Regions from separate parts of the Halomonas sp. 5021 genome, predicted to be linked through region 3. Evidence: predicted binding sites of a transcription regulator. Region 3 holds the regulator's gene; each other region holds the start of a gene.

Region 1 (2,275 bases), on a different contig from region 3:
GCTCCCTGGATGAACGCTTTTTCGAGGCCTACTGGAACGGCGACGCCCCGGCCGATTGGCCGAGGCGTGAAGCGTTATTTCAACTCTACCCGCTGCTTAATCATTTGCTGCTCTTTGGGGCGAGCTATCGCAGCGGCGTTGAACGCAGCATTACCGCGCTCGAGGCGTACCAGAAGTAGGCGTTACCAGGACTTATAAGGTAAAAACTTGCCATTCAGGGTAAGCAGAACACGGTCGCCTTTGGGATCTTCCACCTTATCGACGTCCATGGTGAAATCGATAGCACTCATGATGCCGTCGCCAAACTGCTCCTGCACCACATCCTTGAGTGTCTCGCCATATACGCCGACAACTTCATAGAGCCGATAAATGAAGGGGTCCTGTGGGATGGCTTCATCCCACACCTTGGTCGGGAATGTCACCAGGGCATCGGCAACGTCGCTCTCGACATCCAGCGTGTTGCAGATCTTTTGGGCGATATCGGGGCTGGCGCTGTTCATGCCATAGCAAGCTGACGCTACCCACACAGGCGACATCCCGACAGCGGTGGCGATATCATCCCAGCTCATTTTCTTGCGCGCTTTGGCGGCAAGCAGGGTGTGGCGCATTTCAAGTTTATCCATGAGAGTTCTCCCGTGTGGTAAAGGGCGCATGGCGCCCTGTTTTGTTAGCTGTTTTAAGTCAATGGATCTCGATCAAGATAAATTTTTCTTGGGCTGGGTACGCACGTGGGTGGTGTAAAGAACCAGACCGACCAATGTCAGACCACCGACCAAGTTACCCAGAACCGTAGGGATTTCATTCCACATGATGTATTGATACAGCGTAAATTCAGCGCCCATCATCAGGCCGATCGGGAAGAGGAACATGTTGACCACGGAATGCTCGAAGCCAAGATAGAAGAACACAATGATCGGCATCCACATGGCCATGATCTTGCCGGATACCGTTGTCGAGATGGCGGCACCCACAACCCCCATGGAAACCATCCAGTTGCAGAACATGCCCCTCAGGAAAAGCACAATCCAACCGGCTAGGCCAGCATCCTGGTAACCCACAGTACGGCTTTCACCGACAGACATCATGGTCTGGCCGACGGCGTTGATTTCCTCAGTGCCGCCCATGGTGAAGTTCATATAGCCAAACGTGGCAATGAACAAGGCGCCCCCCAGGTTACCAAGTCCTACCAGCCCCCAGCACCTGAGCATCCGTGGCAGGGTGACCCCGGGTCGTTTATCGAGCCAGGCGATTGGAACCAGCGTGAAAACCCCGGTGAGCAGGTCATAACCCATCAAGTAGAGCATGACAAAGCCCACGGGAAAGAGCAGCGCTCCAATCAGGAAATTACCTGTTTGGGTGGCGATAGTAATGGCGAAAATAACCGCCAACGCCAGGGTGGCCCCCGCCATGAAGGCGCGAATAAGCGTATCCCGGGTGCCCATATAGACTTTCGCTTCACCCTGGTCTACCAGCTTGGTAACAAACTCACTGGGCATTAGATATGACATGAATAGGTTTTCCTGTGTCATTTTCGGTTGATTAACGCCGCGCCTGAATGTCCAGTGTTAGTCCTTTAGTCTTTAGCCCTTTGCGTTAGCTTTTTGAGTTAGCTCTTCGATTGGATCTGGGTATTGCAGGCGCTGAGCTCGTTGTCAGGGTGCTGCATTTGGCATGCCAATTTATTAACTGGAGGGCTGAGAAAATTGTAAAATCGATTTATTTCATTGATTTATTTTTTTTAAGGTCGAATTTATATTTTCCAGTGGTGGGGTGAGAATCAGCCATCGCAAGGCTTGCTCGGTGAGGGCTGCACCACTGAGGGGCACACTTGTGGGCTGTGCACGATCTTGTTGCAAGAAGGCCGCTCTGTCGTTGATTGTCTCGGTGGTAGCGTTGATTCGGTGGGAGAAGTTAAATTGACGGAAATGAAGGCGAATGCTAGCTTACATACATAAATGTATGTTATGCGTGGCTCCTGCGCCACGCTGATCGTCAATCCATTTGCAGCTGGCCATTCCTGGTGAGGAGTTGTCGCTGATTGCTTACGTCAAGGAAGACGGCCTTTGGTTGGTTAAGGCATTGCTTCCAAACCTAAATGATAACAGTGGGTTTTAACCATGAGATCGAGACTATCTGCCCTATCATATTTTACGCTATCCACGTTGCTGATGGTTGCATCGGGTAGCGCTTTGGCCCAGTGGGAAGGCAGCGTTGGCGCCGGTGTATTTAGCGTTCCCGACTATCTGGGTAGCGACAAAAATGAAACGCGTGGCTG
Region 2 (2,275 bases), on a different contig from region 3:
ATGCGTCCCCCTCAACTAAAAAACCCCGCCGTGGCGGGGTTTAGGATCATCTGCACCACATAGGTGAGATTAGCCGCTGTTGTTAGCAGCTATAATACATATCAAACTCGACCGGATGCGTGGTCATGCGGATCCGCTCCACGTCTTCCATCTTGAGTTCGATGTAGGCATCGATCATTTCGTCGGTGAACACGCCACCTTCGGTCAGGAAGGCCCGGTCGGTGTCCAGCGCTTCCAGCGCCTGATCCAGGCTGCTTGCCACGGTGGGTACCGACTTGCCTTCTTCCGGCGGCAGGTCGTACAAGTTCTTGTCCATGGCGTCGCCAGGGTGAATCTTGTTCTTGATGCCGTCGATACCGGCCATCAGCATCGCCGCAAAAGCCAGGTACGGGTTGGCCGTCGGGTCAGGGAAGCGGGTTTCAACACGCTTGCCTTTCGGGCTGGCCGTGTACGGAATACGAATGGATGCCGAACGGTTACGGGCACTGTAAGCCAGCATGACCGGTGCCTCGAAACCCGGTACCAGGCGCTTGTACGAGTTGGTAGAAGCGTTGGTGAAGGCGTTCAGGGCACGGGCGTGCTTGATGATGCCGCCAATATAGTAAAGCGCCATTTCGGAGAGACCCGCGTACTCGTCGCCTGCGAACTGGTTGGTACCGTCCTTCCAGAACGACTGGTGAACGTGCATGCCCGAACCGTTATCACCCACCAGCGGCTTCGGCATGAAGGTTGCCGTTTTGCCGTAGGCATGCGCCACGTTGTGGATCACATACTTCATTTCCTGAACTTCGTCGGCTTTCTTCACCAGCGTGTTGAACTTCACACCGATTTCGTTCTGACCAGCGTTGGAAACTTCGTGGTGGTGAACTTCTACCGACTGGCCGATCGCTTCCAGGGTGTTACACATGGCACCACGGATATCGTGGAAGCTGTCGACCGGTGGAACCGGGAAGTAGCCGCCTTTAACACGCGGACGGTGGCCCAGATTGCCACCTTCTACCTGGCTGTCCGTGGCCCATGCACCTTCTTCAGACGTGATCTTGTACATGGCGCCCTGGATGTCGGATTTCCAGTGGACTTCGTCAAAGATGAAAAACTCGGGCTCAGGACCGAAGAAAGCCGTGTCGCCAAGACCGGTTGACTGCAGGTACGCCTCGGCGCGCTTGGCAATGGAGCGTGGGTCACGGTCATAGCCCTGCATGGTGGCCGGCTCGATAATGTCACAGCGCAATACCAGCGTGGCATCTTCAGTGAAGGGATCGAGATAGGCAGTGCCATCTTCGGGGCGCAGAATCATGTCGGATTCGTTGATGCCCTTCCAGCCGTTGATGGACGAACCATCAAACATCTGACCGTTTTCGAAAAACTCTTCGTCCACATCGCGGGCAGGCACGGTCACGTGCTGCTCTTTACCGCGGGTGTCGGTGAAACGCAGGTCTACCCACTTAACATCATGCTCTTCAATTAGCGCGAGAGTCTTGGCTGACATAGTGTCCTCCGGTATGAGCGTGGCTTAAAGCTAATGACAGTAAGCTACCAATAAATGTTGTTCGACATGTCGCGTGCATCATGGCACGCCTGCCTTGCTTATTCACTCAACGTTTGTCCGTTGCCATCAACAGAACGTCTAGCGATAGAAACCGGCTAATGTTGTAGCACGCCGCCAGGCGATTTGCCTATGACCTACTAGCCGCTACCGCAAATAATGCAGGTTGCGTGCCAATCTTGCACCAATATGGCATAAAATAATGGCAAATAGTTGTTTTTAAATGACTTTAAAAATCACTCTGGTGCCACTTCATGTTGCATATCAGGCATAAACGTCCATTCAAAACCCGATGCCGCCAACTATTGCACCACAAATAAGCAAGAACGGACTTAATTGCACCATAGAGGTGCACTCGATATTACAGCCAAATCCACCCGCTTAATTTACTTGCGCGCCAAACGGTAGAGACTATAGTAAACTTTTATACACAATCAGTTACAATAAGCAAAAACCAGACACATAGACCGGAGGGCAACCCATGAAGTCGGTCTGCTTTATTATCGACACCAGCGTAACGGGTGCCCAACTGCCCCGCCATTTACGCAACATTCACCTAGCAGCCGCCGACCATCCCGCTTTCACACTGCAGATAACCAGTTTGCTCCGTGACCCCCGGTTAACCCTGATGGAGCAACGCTTCGCTGCCCACTGCACCACCCTGCCGGGCACCGCGCTGGGTGCGCGGCTGAACCATGCGGCCGCCACCAGTCAGGCCGAATGGCTGGT
Region 3 (2,275 bases):
CATTCTACATGATTGTCGGCCTGGTCAAGGCAGATGCAGGCAGCGTCGGGATTGATAGCCTGGACCTTTCCCGAGCACCCATGCACGAGCGCGCCAAGGCAGGCATTGGCTATTTGCCCCAGGAGGCGTCGATCTTTCGCAAACTCTCCGTCGCCGACAACATCATGGCCATTTTACAAACCCGTCACGACCTGGATCGAGCCGGACGCGAAGCACGCCTGGAAACACTCCTGGAAGAGTTCCACATTACCCACATCCGCGACAATATGGGCATGAGCCTTTCCGGAGGCGAACGGCGCCGCGTCGAGATCGCCCGGTCCCTCGCGACAGAGCCTGCGTTCATCCTGCTTGATGAGCCTTTCGCAGGTGTAGACCCCATCTCCGTGGGCGATATCAAGTCGATCATCCGCGCCTTGAAGGAGCGAGGTATTGGCGTATTGATTACCGATCATAACGTGCGTGAAACGCTGGATATTTGCGATGTGGCGTATATCGTCGGCGACGGGCATATTATCGCCAGCGGTTCGCCGGCCGCTATTCTTGACAACCAGGAGGTGCGTGACGTTTACCTAGGTGCTGATTTCCGTCTCTAAAGCCAGCAATGGCATATTTATTGCCGATGGCATACTTATTGCACTTGCACCCAAACACAACTCGCACTAGGGTGGATGCTTTCCGATAAACGAGTGGTTCTCAGATGGTCATGAAAGCTTCTCTTCAACTGCGGATCGGCACTCAGCTCACCATGACACCCCAGCTGCAGCAGGCAATTGCCCTGCTACAGCTATCAACGCTCGATTTACGCCAGGAAATCCAGCAAGCGCTTGACGCCAACCCCATGCTCGAGCAGGAAGATGAGTTCAGCGAAAGCGAGCAAGCTGACAGCGAGCCGGAAGCAAGCGAGTGGGCAGATAGCATTCCCAAGGAGCTATCCGTCGATAGCGACTGGTCAGATACCTATCAGGATACGATGGGCAGTGGCAGCACAAGTAGCGAGGGACCTGACTTCGAGCGCCAGGCCACCGGGCAAACGCTGCATGGCCACCTCCTCTGGCAACTCGCCATGACCGATTTGAGCCAACGTGAACAGTTGGTGGCCGAGAGCCTGATTGACGCACTGGATGCTAACGGTTATCTCACCCAGCCCCTTGCCGATATCCGCGAAGGACTGCGAGACCAGGGCGTGGAAGGCCTCAGCCAGCGCGAGGTTGAGACCATTCTACTGCGACTGCAACAGTTCGAGCCCACCGGCATCTTCGCCCGCGATCTTCGCGAATGCCTGATGCTTCAGCTCGCCGCACTACCCGGTGATACACCGCTGCTGATTCCTGCGCGGCGTCTGGTTCGCCAGTTCCTTGAAGCGCTGGGTAAAAATGATCAGCGCCTCCTCAAGCGAAGACTCGGCCTGGACGATGCGCAACTCGATGACGTCATCCAACTGATCAGAAGCCTGGACCCGCGCCCCGGCAGCGTTTACAGCGCCACTGACGATAGCTACGTGATTCCCGACCTGGTGGTTCGCCACGATAACGAAGGCTGGCACCTCGAACTCAACCCAGAGGCCTTACCCAAGCTCAGGATTCAACCCGACTACGCTAGCCTGATCAAGCGCGCCGACAAGAGTCATGATAACCAGTTCCTCAAGGATCACTTGCAGGAAGCCCGCTGGCTGATCAAAAGCCTCTCCAGCCGCAACGACACCCTGTTACGCGTCGGCCGCGAAATCATCACTCGCCAGATCGGCTTTCTCGAACACGGCGAAGAGGCCATGAAACCGCTTATACTGGCCGATATTGCCGATGCGGTAGAGATGCATGAGTCGACCATCTCTCGCGTCACCACCCAGAAGTTCATCCATACACCGCGGGGCATTTTCGAGCTTAAATACTTCTTTTCCAGCCAGATCAGTGGCCAGGACGGCGACAGCCACTCCAGCACGGCCATTCGCGCTCGTCTCAAAAAACTGATTCAGGAAGAACCCCCCGGCAAACCTTTGTCAGATAGCCGTCTGGTCACCCTGCTGGAGGAAGCCGGCATCCACGTGGCACGTCGCACGGTTGCCAAATACCGCGAAGGCATGGGCATCCCTTCGTCCAGCGAACGGCGTCGCTTACGTTAAGCAAACGGAAACTCAACACAAGGGCTTTGCTTAACGCCAAAAAGGGTTACAATCGAAGGACAGTCCGACGGATAAGGAGTACGTCAATGCAAGTCAATATCACCGGTCATCATGTAGATCTGACTGACGCCTTGCGTGACTATGTCAACGAAAAGC

What was found. The regulator sigma-54, encoded in region 3, starts transcription at its own class of promoters, with help from an activator protein. The targets are predictions, from matches to a motif close to TGGCACNNNNNTTGCTNT.
Region 1: the regulator sigma-54 is predicted to act here: its motif matches at 1,660-1,677, upstream of R3F64_RS13510 (formate/nitrite transporter family protein).
Region 2: the regulator sigma-54 is predicted to act here: its motif matches at 1,705-1,722, upstream of glnA (glutamate--ammonia ligase).

Annotation. Positions count from the first base shown of each region.
Region 1 covers NZ_JAXOVU010000008.1:62,212-64,486, reverse strand. The annotation lists gene R3F64_RS13520 (fructosamine kinase family protein) at 1-179, shown strand, start outside; gene cynS (cyanase) at 183-623, opposite strand; gene R3F64_RS13510 (formate/nitrite transporter family protein) at 696-1,508, opposite strand; gene R3F64_RS13505 (MipA/OmpV family protein) at 2,118-2,275, shown strand, end outside.
Region 2 covers NZ_JAXOVU010000004.1:152,387-154,661, reverse strand. The annotation lists gene R3F64_RS09320 (DUF4124 domain-containing protein) at 1-2, opposite strand, end outside; gene glnA (glutamate--ammonia ligase) at 83-1,489, opposite strand; gene R3F64_RS09310 (hypothetical protein) at 2,028-2,275, shown strand, end outside.
Region 3 covers NZ_JAXOVU010000001.1:137,041-139,315, reverse strand. The annotation lists gene lptB (LPS export ABC transporter ATP-binding protein) at 1-593, shown strand, start outside; gene R3F64_RS00625 (RNA polymerase factor sigma-54) at 698-2,119, shown strand; gene hpf (ribosome hibernation-promoting factor, HPF/YfiA family) at 2,206-2,275, shown strand, end outside.